3 regions of the Pseudomonas sp. B392_1p genome follow, and region 2 is predicted to be linked to each of the others. Evidence: predicted binding sites of a transcription regulator. Region 2 holds the regulator's gene; each other region holds the start of a gene.

Region 1 (2,269 bases), on a different contig from region 2:
TTTTTCATAATAGGTGTCCGGGGTTGACATGAAGCGCACCCCGTTGGCGCGCAGCTGCCGCACCGTGGCGTAAATATCGTCGGTGGACAGGGCGATGTGCTGGATGCCCTCGCCATGATATTCGCGAATGAATTCTTCGATCTGTGAATGAGCATCTGCGGATTCGTTGATCGGGATGCGGATCTTGCCGCAGGGAGCGGTCATCGCCCTGGACAACAGCCCGCTGAGCTTGCCCTCGATATCGAAGTAGCGGATTTCACGAAACCCGGCGATGCGCTCATAAAAGCTGGACCAGACATCCATCTGCCCGCGCTTGACGTTATGGGTCAGATGATCGATCTCCAGCAACCCCACCGCACGGTCATTGGCGCTGCGGCCCGGATGGAACTCAAAATCAACGTCATAGATGCTGTGTGCGCCGTAGCGGTCCACCAGATAAAGCACCGAACCGCCGATACCGGCCACGCAGGGGATATTCAACTCGCCGAAATTGGCGTGACTGCCCAGTAACGTGGCGCCCTGCGCTTGCACATAGGCAGCGGCCTGAGCGGCATTCTTGACCCGGAAGGCCATGGCACAGGCGCTCGGCCCATGAGCCTGGGCAAAGGCATGCACCTCACCGCTGGGACTGCCGTTGAGTACAAAATTGATGCCGTGCTGTTGGAAGAGGAACACCGGTTTGGAGCGATGCCGGGCGGTTTCGGTAAAACCCATGGCGATGAACAACTGGCGTAGTTGTTCGAGACCTTCGGTGGTCGGTGCGGTGAATTCGACGAACTCGAAACCATCGGTTCCGATGGGGTTATGCGGGGCGATTCGGCTTATGACAGCGTCCATGTTAAGCCCTCCGGTTACATGCGAATGACCTAAGCACAGCTGCCGAACGCCCTTTACGCAATGTGAAACTCACCTTCCGGGCAGCCGGCGGCGTCGCGTCTCGGCACAATAAGTTGACGAAGCACCAAGCTGCTCCAATTCCTGCACAAACCTGTAAATAAATCCTGCCAGTGGGTGGCAATGAATTGCCACGTATTCCTGCGCCTCGTTTTATTGCAACGTTGAAGTTAATGCTCCGAATCAAGGCAACGCGGCGCCACTCCCCCTTTGATATCTATCAGTAAAAATACGATTACCGCTCTATTCCGGTGGTCATGCCAAGTTGGCAAGGGATATGCTTAGTTGCTGTTGGCGTAAGGTTAATAGCCAACAGTTCTAATAAATGAGGGGAAACCCCTCACCGACACCAAGGAAATGGAGCATGAGCATGCTTAAGAAACTCCCTGTGGCAATCGCAGTAGCCTCTTCGGTTGCCTTCAGCAGCATGGCAGTCTCGGAAACCGTAGAAAGTCCGATTGGTAAACTCGATGTCAGCATGACCGCTACCCTGGCGAGCGACTGGCTGAACCGTGGTTCTTCGCTGAACGGTGGTAATCCCACCGTGCAAGGCAGTTTGGACGTTGTACACGAAAGCGGCTTTTACGCTGGCATCTGGGGCGGCAGCATGGCGGGCGATGAAAAAACCGCCGGCTCTGAGTTCGACTATTACGTCGGCTACGGTGGCTCCATCACTGAAGAAATCACCTATGACCTGGCTGTGGCTACCTATATCTATTCAGGTACCACTTGGGGCGGTGAAGACGCGGAAAGCGATATCGAATACCTGGGCAGCATCAGCGCCTATGGCGGTACCGTCGGTCTCAAATACCGTACCGAAGACGTCAAGCAGCTTTATACCTACCTCGGCTACTCCTATGCCCTGCCGGGTGCAGTAACCTTGTCCGCATCGGTGGGTTTCACTGACATCGATGATGAAGTAAATAACGGGGAAGACTACACCGACTGGAGCTTGAGCCTGGGCAAATCCATCGCCAGTCTTGATTTCGCGCTGACCTACGCCACTAACGACCTGGACGGCACGGATGACAATTTTGCCGTCTCGGTTTCCAAGTCGTTCTAAAGTCCGCATCACGGTCACGGCCAACCCATGACCGCACCAAGAAACGCCGTTTCCCTTTGGGGTGCGGCGTTTTTTTTTGTTGCGCAGCGGCAGGCGGACGACGCGCTATACGCATTACGCCTTAGACATAGGCTGCTGACATAAAAAAATCCCCGGAAAGGATGCCTTCACCGGGGATTTTTCATCAGCGCAAGATCAGGCCTCGATCAGCTCACCGTTTTCCTTGACCTTCTGCGCTTCCAGGCTGGCGGCCTGTAGAGCAGTCAGAGCGATGGTGAAGACAATGTCGTCCACCAGCGCACCACGGGACAA
Region 2 (2,269 bases):
TGGCTGCGTACATATCATCGTGTTCGGCAGTGCCCACGATTTCGCCACCGGCAACATGCAGTGTGGCGTCGATTTTTTGCTTCAGTTTTTCCACTTGCAGTATCACCTGTACGTTGGTGATACGGTCGAAGTGGCGCTCCAGTCGGGTGAATTTGTCGTCGATATAATCGCGCAGGGCGTCGGTCACTACCAGTTGGTGTCCACTGATGTTGACTTGCATACCGTATTCTCCTTCTTGCCGCGTGGATGGCGCAGACCAAGGGCCTGCAGCCGGAACACTGTGGCTTGGGCGACTTGCGCAGACATGGACGGTTGTCGGTCCTGCACCAGCCTGTCCCCCAAGAGCTTGCTACATCAGTCGCTTGCGTTCACTGGACGGTGCGATCCCCATGGATTCGCGGTACTTGGCTACCGTGCGCCGGGCGACTTGAATACCTTGTGCTTCCAGTAGACCAGCGATCTTGCTGTCACTCAATGGCTTTTTGGCGTTTTCCGCCGCGACCAGCTTTTTGATGATGGCGCGGATCGCGGTGGATGAACATTCTCCGCCTTCGGCGGTGCTCACGTGGCTGGAAAAGAAGTATTTCAGTTCGTAAATACCACGCGGGGTGTGCATGAATTTTTGTGTGGTGACCCGCGAGATGGTCGACTCATGCATGCCCACCGCTTCGGCAATGTCATGCAGGACCAGGGGCTTCATCGCTTCGTCGCCGTATTCGAGAAAGCCGCGCTGATGCTCGACGATCTGCGTGGCCACTTTCATCAAGGTTTCATTGCGGCTTTGCAGGCTCTTGATGAACCAGCGCGCTTCCTGCAATTGGTTGCGCATGAAGGTGTTGTCCGTACTGGTATCGGCGCGCCGCACGAAGCCTGCGTATTGCGGGTTGACGCGCAGACGCGGCACGGATTCCTGATTCAGCTCCACCAGCCAGCGATCGTTGTGCTTGCGCACGATCACGTCCGGCACGATGTATTCCGGTTCGCTGGCTTCGATTTGCGAGCCGGGACGCGGGTTGAGGCTCTGGATCAATTCAACTACCTGGCGTAGCTCATCCTCCTTGAGCTTGAGGCGGCGCATCAGCAGGGCATAGTCGCGGCTACCCAGCAGCTCGAGGTGATCGCCGACCAGGCGCTGGGCTTCGACAAGCCAGGGAGTGCTGTTCGGCAATTGGCGCAGTTGCAGCAGCAGGCATTCGCGCAGGTCGCGCGCGGCCACACCGGCGGGCTCGAAGTGTTGCAGACGACGCAGAACGGTTTCGATTTCATCGAGCTCGATGTCCAGCTCCGGGTCGAAGGCGGCGAGCACTTCCTCCAGGGATTCCTCCAGATACCCCTGGTCGTTGATGCAGTCGATCAAGGTTTCGGCGATCAACCGGTCGGTATTGGACATGGGCGCCAGGTTGAGCTGCCAGAGCAGGTGCGTTTGCAGGCTTTCGCCTGGCGCGGTGCGCGAGGTGAAGTCCCACTCTTCGTCATCATTACTCGGCAGGCTGCTGGCGCTGGTCTGGTAGACGTCTTCCCAGGCGGTATCCACAGGCAGCTCGTTGGGAATCCGTTCATTCCACTCGCCACCGTCATCAAGGTTTTCAACCGTGGGAATGCTGCTTTCCTGAAGGGCTATTTCCTGGCTGCCAGGGTTGGGCAGTTCGTCGCCGTCGGCCAGCGGGTCGGCGTTGTCAAAATCCTCCCCCTCCTCCTGACGTTCGAGCATCGGATTAGATTCCAGGGCTTCCTGGATTTCCTGCTGGAGATCCAGAGTAGACAGTTGCAGAAGTCGTATGGCCTGTTGCAGCTGCGGGGTCATCGTCAGCTGCTGGCCCATCTTGAGAACGAGCGATGGTTTCATGGCAGACCTTGATTGCCGGCGTCTAAGCGCCATCCACTAGCGGGCGCCGCAGCGCCATGGAAGCAAATTATATGCCTGATATTTCTTGGGAATTCCAGTATCTGATATTACGGACTGAGCACGGCATCAATCAGAGTCGGAATTCGTGGCCCAGATAGACTTCCTTAACCAACTGGTTGGCCAGGATGCTTTGCGCATCGCCCTCGGCGATCAGGCGACCGTCGCTGACGATATAGGCGGTTTCGCAAATGTCCAGCGTTTCGCGAACGTTGTGATCGGTGATCAATACGCCGATTCCCTTGGCCTTGAGATGGTGAATAATTTGCTTGATATCGCCCACCGAGATCGGGTCGACGCCGGCAAACGGCTCGTCGAGAAGGATGAACTTGGGCGCTGTGGCCAGCGCGCGGGCAATTTCCACAC
Region 3 (2,269 bases), on a different contig from region 2:
TGAGCAGCTCCTTCTCAGGGCTGCGCCCCTCGTTGAGCATGTTTTGCAGATACTCGAGTCCCTGGCGACCATCGCACAGAGCAGTGACCTCGACGCCAAGGCTTTCCAGGCAACGAATCAGCTGCTTGCGGGCAACCGATGAATCATCCACCACCAGCACGTGCTGAGTCTCGGCAAACTGCTGAGCCTGCGCGGAAATGACGTGATCAGAGACCGTTTCTTTGGTCGGTATGACTTCGGCAAGAATCTTTTCTACATCGATGATTTCCACCAGCCGATCATCCACATGGGTCACCGCAGTCAGGTAATGATCCCGTCCGGTGCCCTTGGGCGGCAGATGCACCTCATGCCAGTAGAGGTTGACGATGCGTTCCACCGAGCGCACCAGGAAGCCCAGCACGCGTGAGTTGTATTCGGTGATGATGACGAAACTGTTCTGCCGCTCGGTCAGAGCGCGACGGCCGGTAGCCATCGACAGGTCGAGAATCGGAACGGTTCCGCCACGGATATTCGCCACGCCACACACTACCGCGCTCGATTTGGGCATGACATTCAGACGGGGACAAGGCAGTACTTCCTTGACCTTGAAGACATTGATGCCATACAGCTGACTGCCGTCGAGACGAAACAGCAAGAGCTCCAGGCGATTCTGTCCGACCAGCTGAGTGCGCTGGTTTACCGAGTCCATTACACCAGCCATGCCGGCTCCCTTGATATGAATAGAACGTTGTATGTTCAGGTAGGGACGGAAAGTGCCGCCGTGCTTACCCACACGCGCACCAAAGTTCGATGCTCGCCTTTTACCTGGCGGCACGTACTTTGCTTCTTTTAGGGCATGAAGATTGCCCTGTCATTTTTACGACGTTTATCCAGGCTTGCTCAGCCCCTCGCCTGCGTTGCCGTGCTGCACAGCATCTCGTCACAGGCGGCGCCAACACCACAAACGCTACCTGATCAGCTTATCGGCACAGCCCAGGCATTTCTTGAGGCCACTGTCGCCGACTACTTGCAGCGCAGCGCCATCGCCGGGCGCCATGAAATCGACATGAACCGACTGGACCCACGGTTGCGCATGCCGTTTTGCGACCAACCCCTGTATGCCAGCCTGGAAAACCCGCCACAGCCCATCGGCCGGGTCACCGTGCGCGTCGGCTGCAGCGGTCGTTCGCCCTGGAGCGTCTTTGTCCCCGCCCAAGTGCGCCTGTATCGCGACGTAGTCGCCGTCGCGCGCCCCTTGGCGCGCTCAAGCACCATCGGTTTTGCAGATATCCGCCTGGCGGAGCGCGACGTCGGCCAGCTCAGCCAAGGCTATCTGACCGAGCTGGATCAGGCCCTGGGCTACAAATTGACGCGCCCCGTCACCGCCGACCAGATCCTCACCCCCAACCACCTGGAACGAGCCGATGTGGTGAGCAAAGGTGATCAGGTCGTCATCAGCGCCCGCAACAGCGGCCTGAATGTACGCATGCCCGGCGAAGCGCTGAGCAACGGAGCGCCAGGTGAACAGATCCGGGTACGCAACCTGGGCTCCCAACGCATCATCAAGGCCAGGATCAGTGGCCCCGGACAGGTGGAAGTGGACCTCTAAACCGTCAAGAACTGTTTAAATCCTTTAAACTGTGACCCGAAACGCAAAACCGTATCGGATCGCACTAAAGTTCCTGCCGCCCTGGCCGAGAATAATGGCATGCGTCCATACACCCGTCCGAGGTAGCGAATCATGGTTATCGACATTCAGCGGTCGAACGGCACCCCCGTCCCGCCCAGCACAAACCGCAGCAATGCGGCGCAGCCGCCGATCGACACCGCGCTGGCCCAGCCTGCAACACCGGCCAAAAGTGGCGAGCCGGTACTTCTCAGTGCTGAGGCTCAACAGTTGCAGCAGATCAGCGATCAATTGCGTAGCCAGCCCAGTGTCGACCACGAACGCGTGGCACAAATCAAGCAAGCCATCGCCGATGGCAGCTATCAGGTCGACAGCCAGCGCGTGGCCAGCAAGCTGCTCGGTTTCGAAACCCTGCGCTGATTGACCCGCGAGGGAGCAGGACGCCCGCTCAACAGAGGTTGTTATGCCAGCAGTAAGCCTTTTGCAGCAGTTCAATGACGATATCGCCAGCGCTGAGCGTCTGCTCGCGCTGCTCGACAGCGAGTATCAGGCCTTGAGTCGCAGTGAGCTGGCGCTGCTGGAAGAACTGCTGGAAGAGAAACAACAGCTGCTTGCCCTGCTTGAGCAGCATCGCCAGCAGCGCAGCGAGCTGTTGCGTGGTCT

Evidence for each region. The regulator sigma-54, encoded in region 2, starts transcription at its own class of promoters, with help from an activator protein. The targets are predictions, from matches to a motif close to ANTGGCATNNANNTTGCTNT.
Region 1: a site for sigma-54 is predicted at 1,159-1,178, ahead of ACTV8E_RS03480 (TorF family putative porin). Genes of this name have one in related genera too.
Region 3: a site for sigma-54 is predicted at 807-826, ahead of flgA (flagellar basal body P-ring formation chaperone FlgA). Genes of this name have one in related genera too.

What each region holds. Positions count from the first base shown of each region.
Region 1 is NZ_JBQPXM010000002.1:257,342-259,610, forward strand. It holds gene hppD (4-hydroxyphenylpyruvate dioxygenase) at 1-837, opposite strand, end outside; gene ACTV8E_RS03480 (TorF family putative porin) at 1,265-1,957, shown strand; gene pta (phosphate acetyltransferase) at 2,153-2,269, opposite strand, start outside.
Region 2 is NZ_JBQPXM010000008.1:108,027-110,295, forward strand. It holds gene hpf (ribosome hibernation-promoting factor, HPF/YfiA family) at 1-220, opposite strand, end outside; gene ACTV8E_RS12945 (RNA polymerase factor sigma-54) at 350-1,846, opposite strand; gene lptB (LPS export ABC transporter ATP-binding protein) at 1,977-2,269, opposite strand, start outside.
Region 3 is NZ_JBQPXM010000005.1:83,880-86,148, forward strand. It holds gene ACTV8E_RS09000 (chemotaxis protein CheV) at 1-700, opposite strand, end outside; gene flgA (flagellar basal body P-ring formation chaperone FlgA) at 836-1,588, shown strand; gene flgM (flagellar biosynthesis anti-sigma factor FlgM) at 1,721-2,026, shown strand; gene ACTV8E_RS09015 (flagella synthesis protein FlgN) at 2,070-2,269, shown strand, end outside.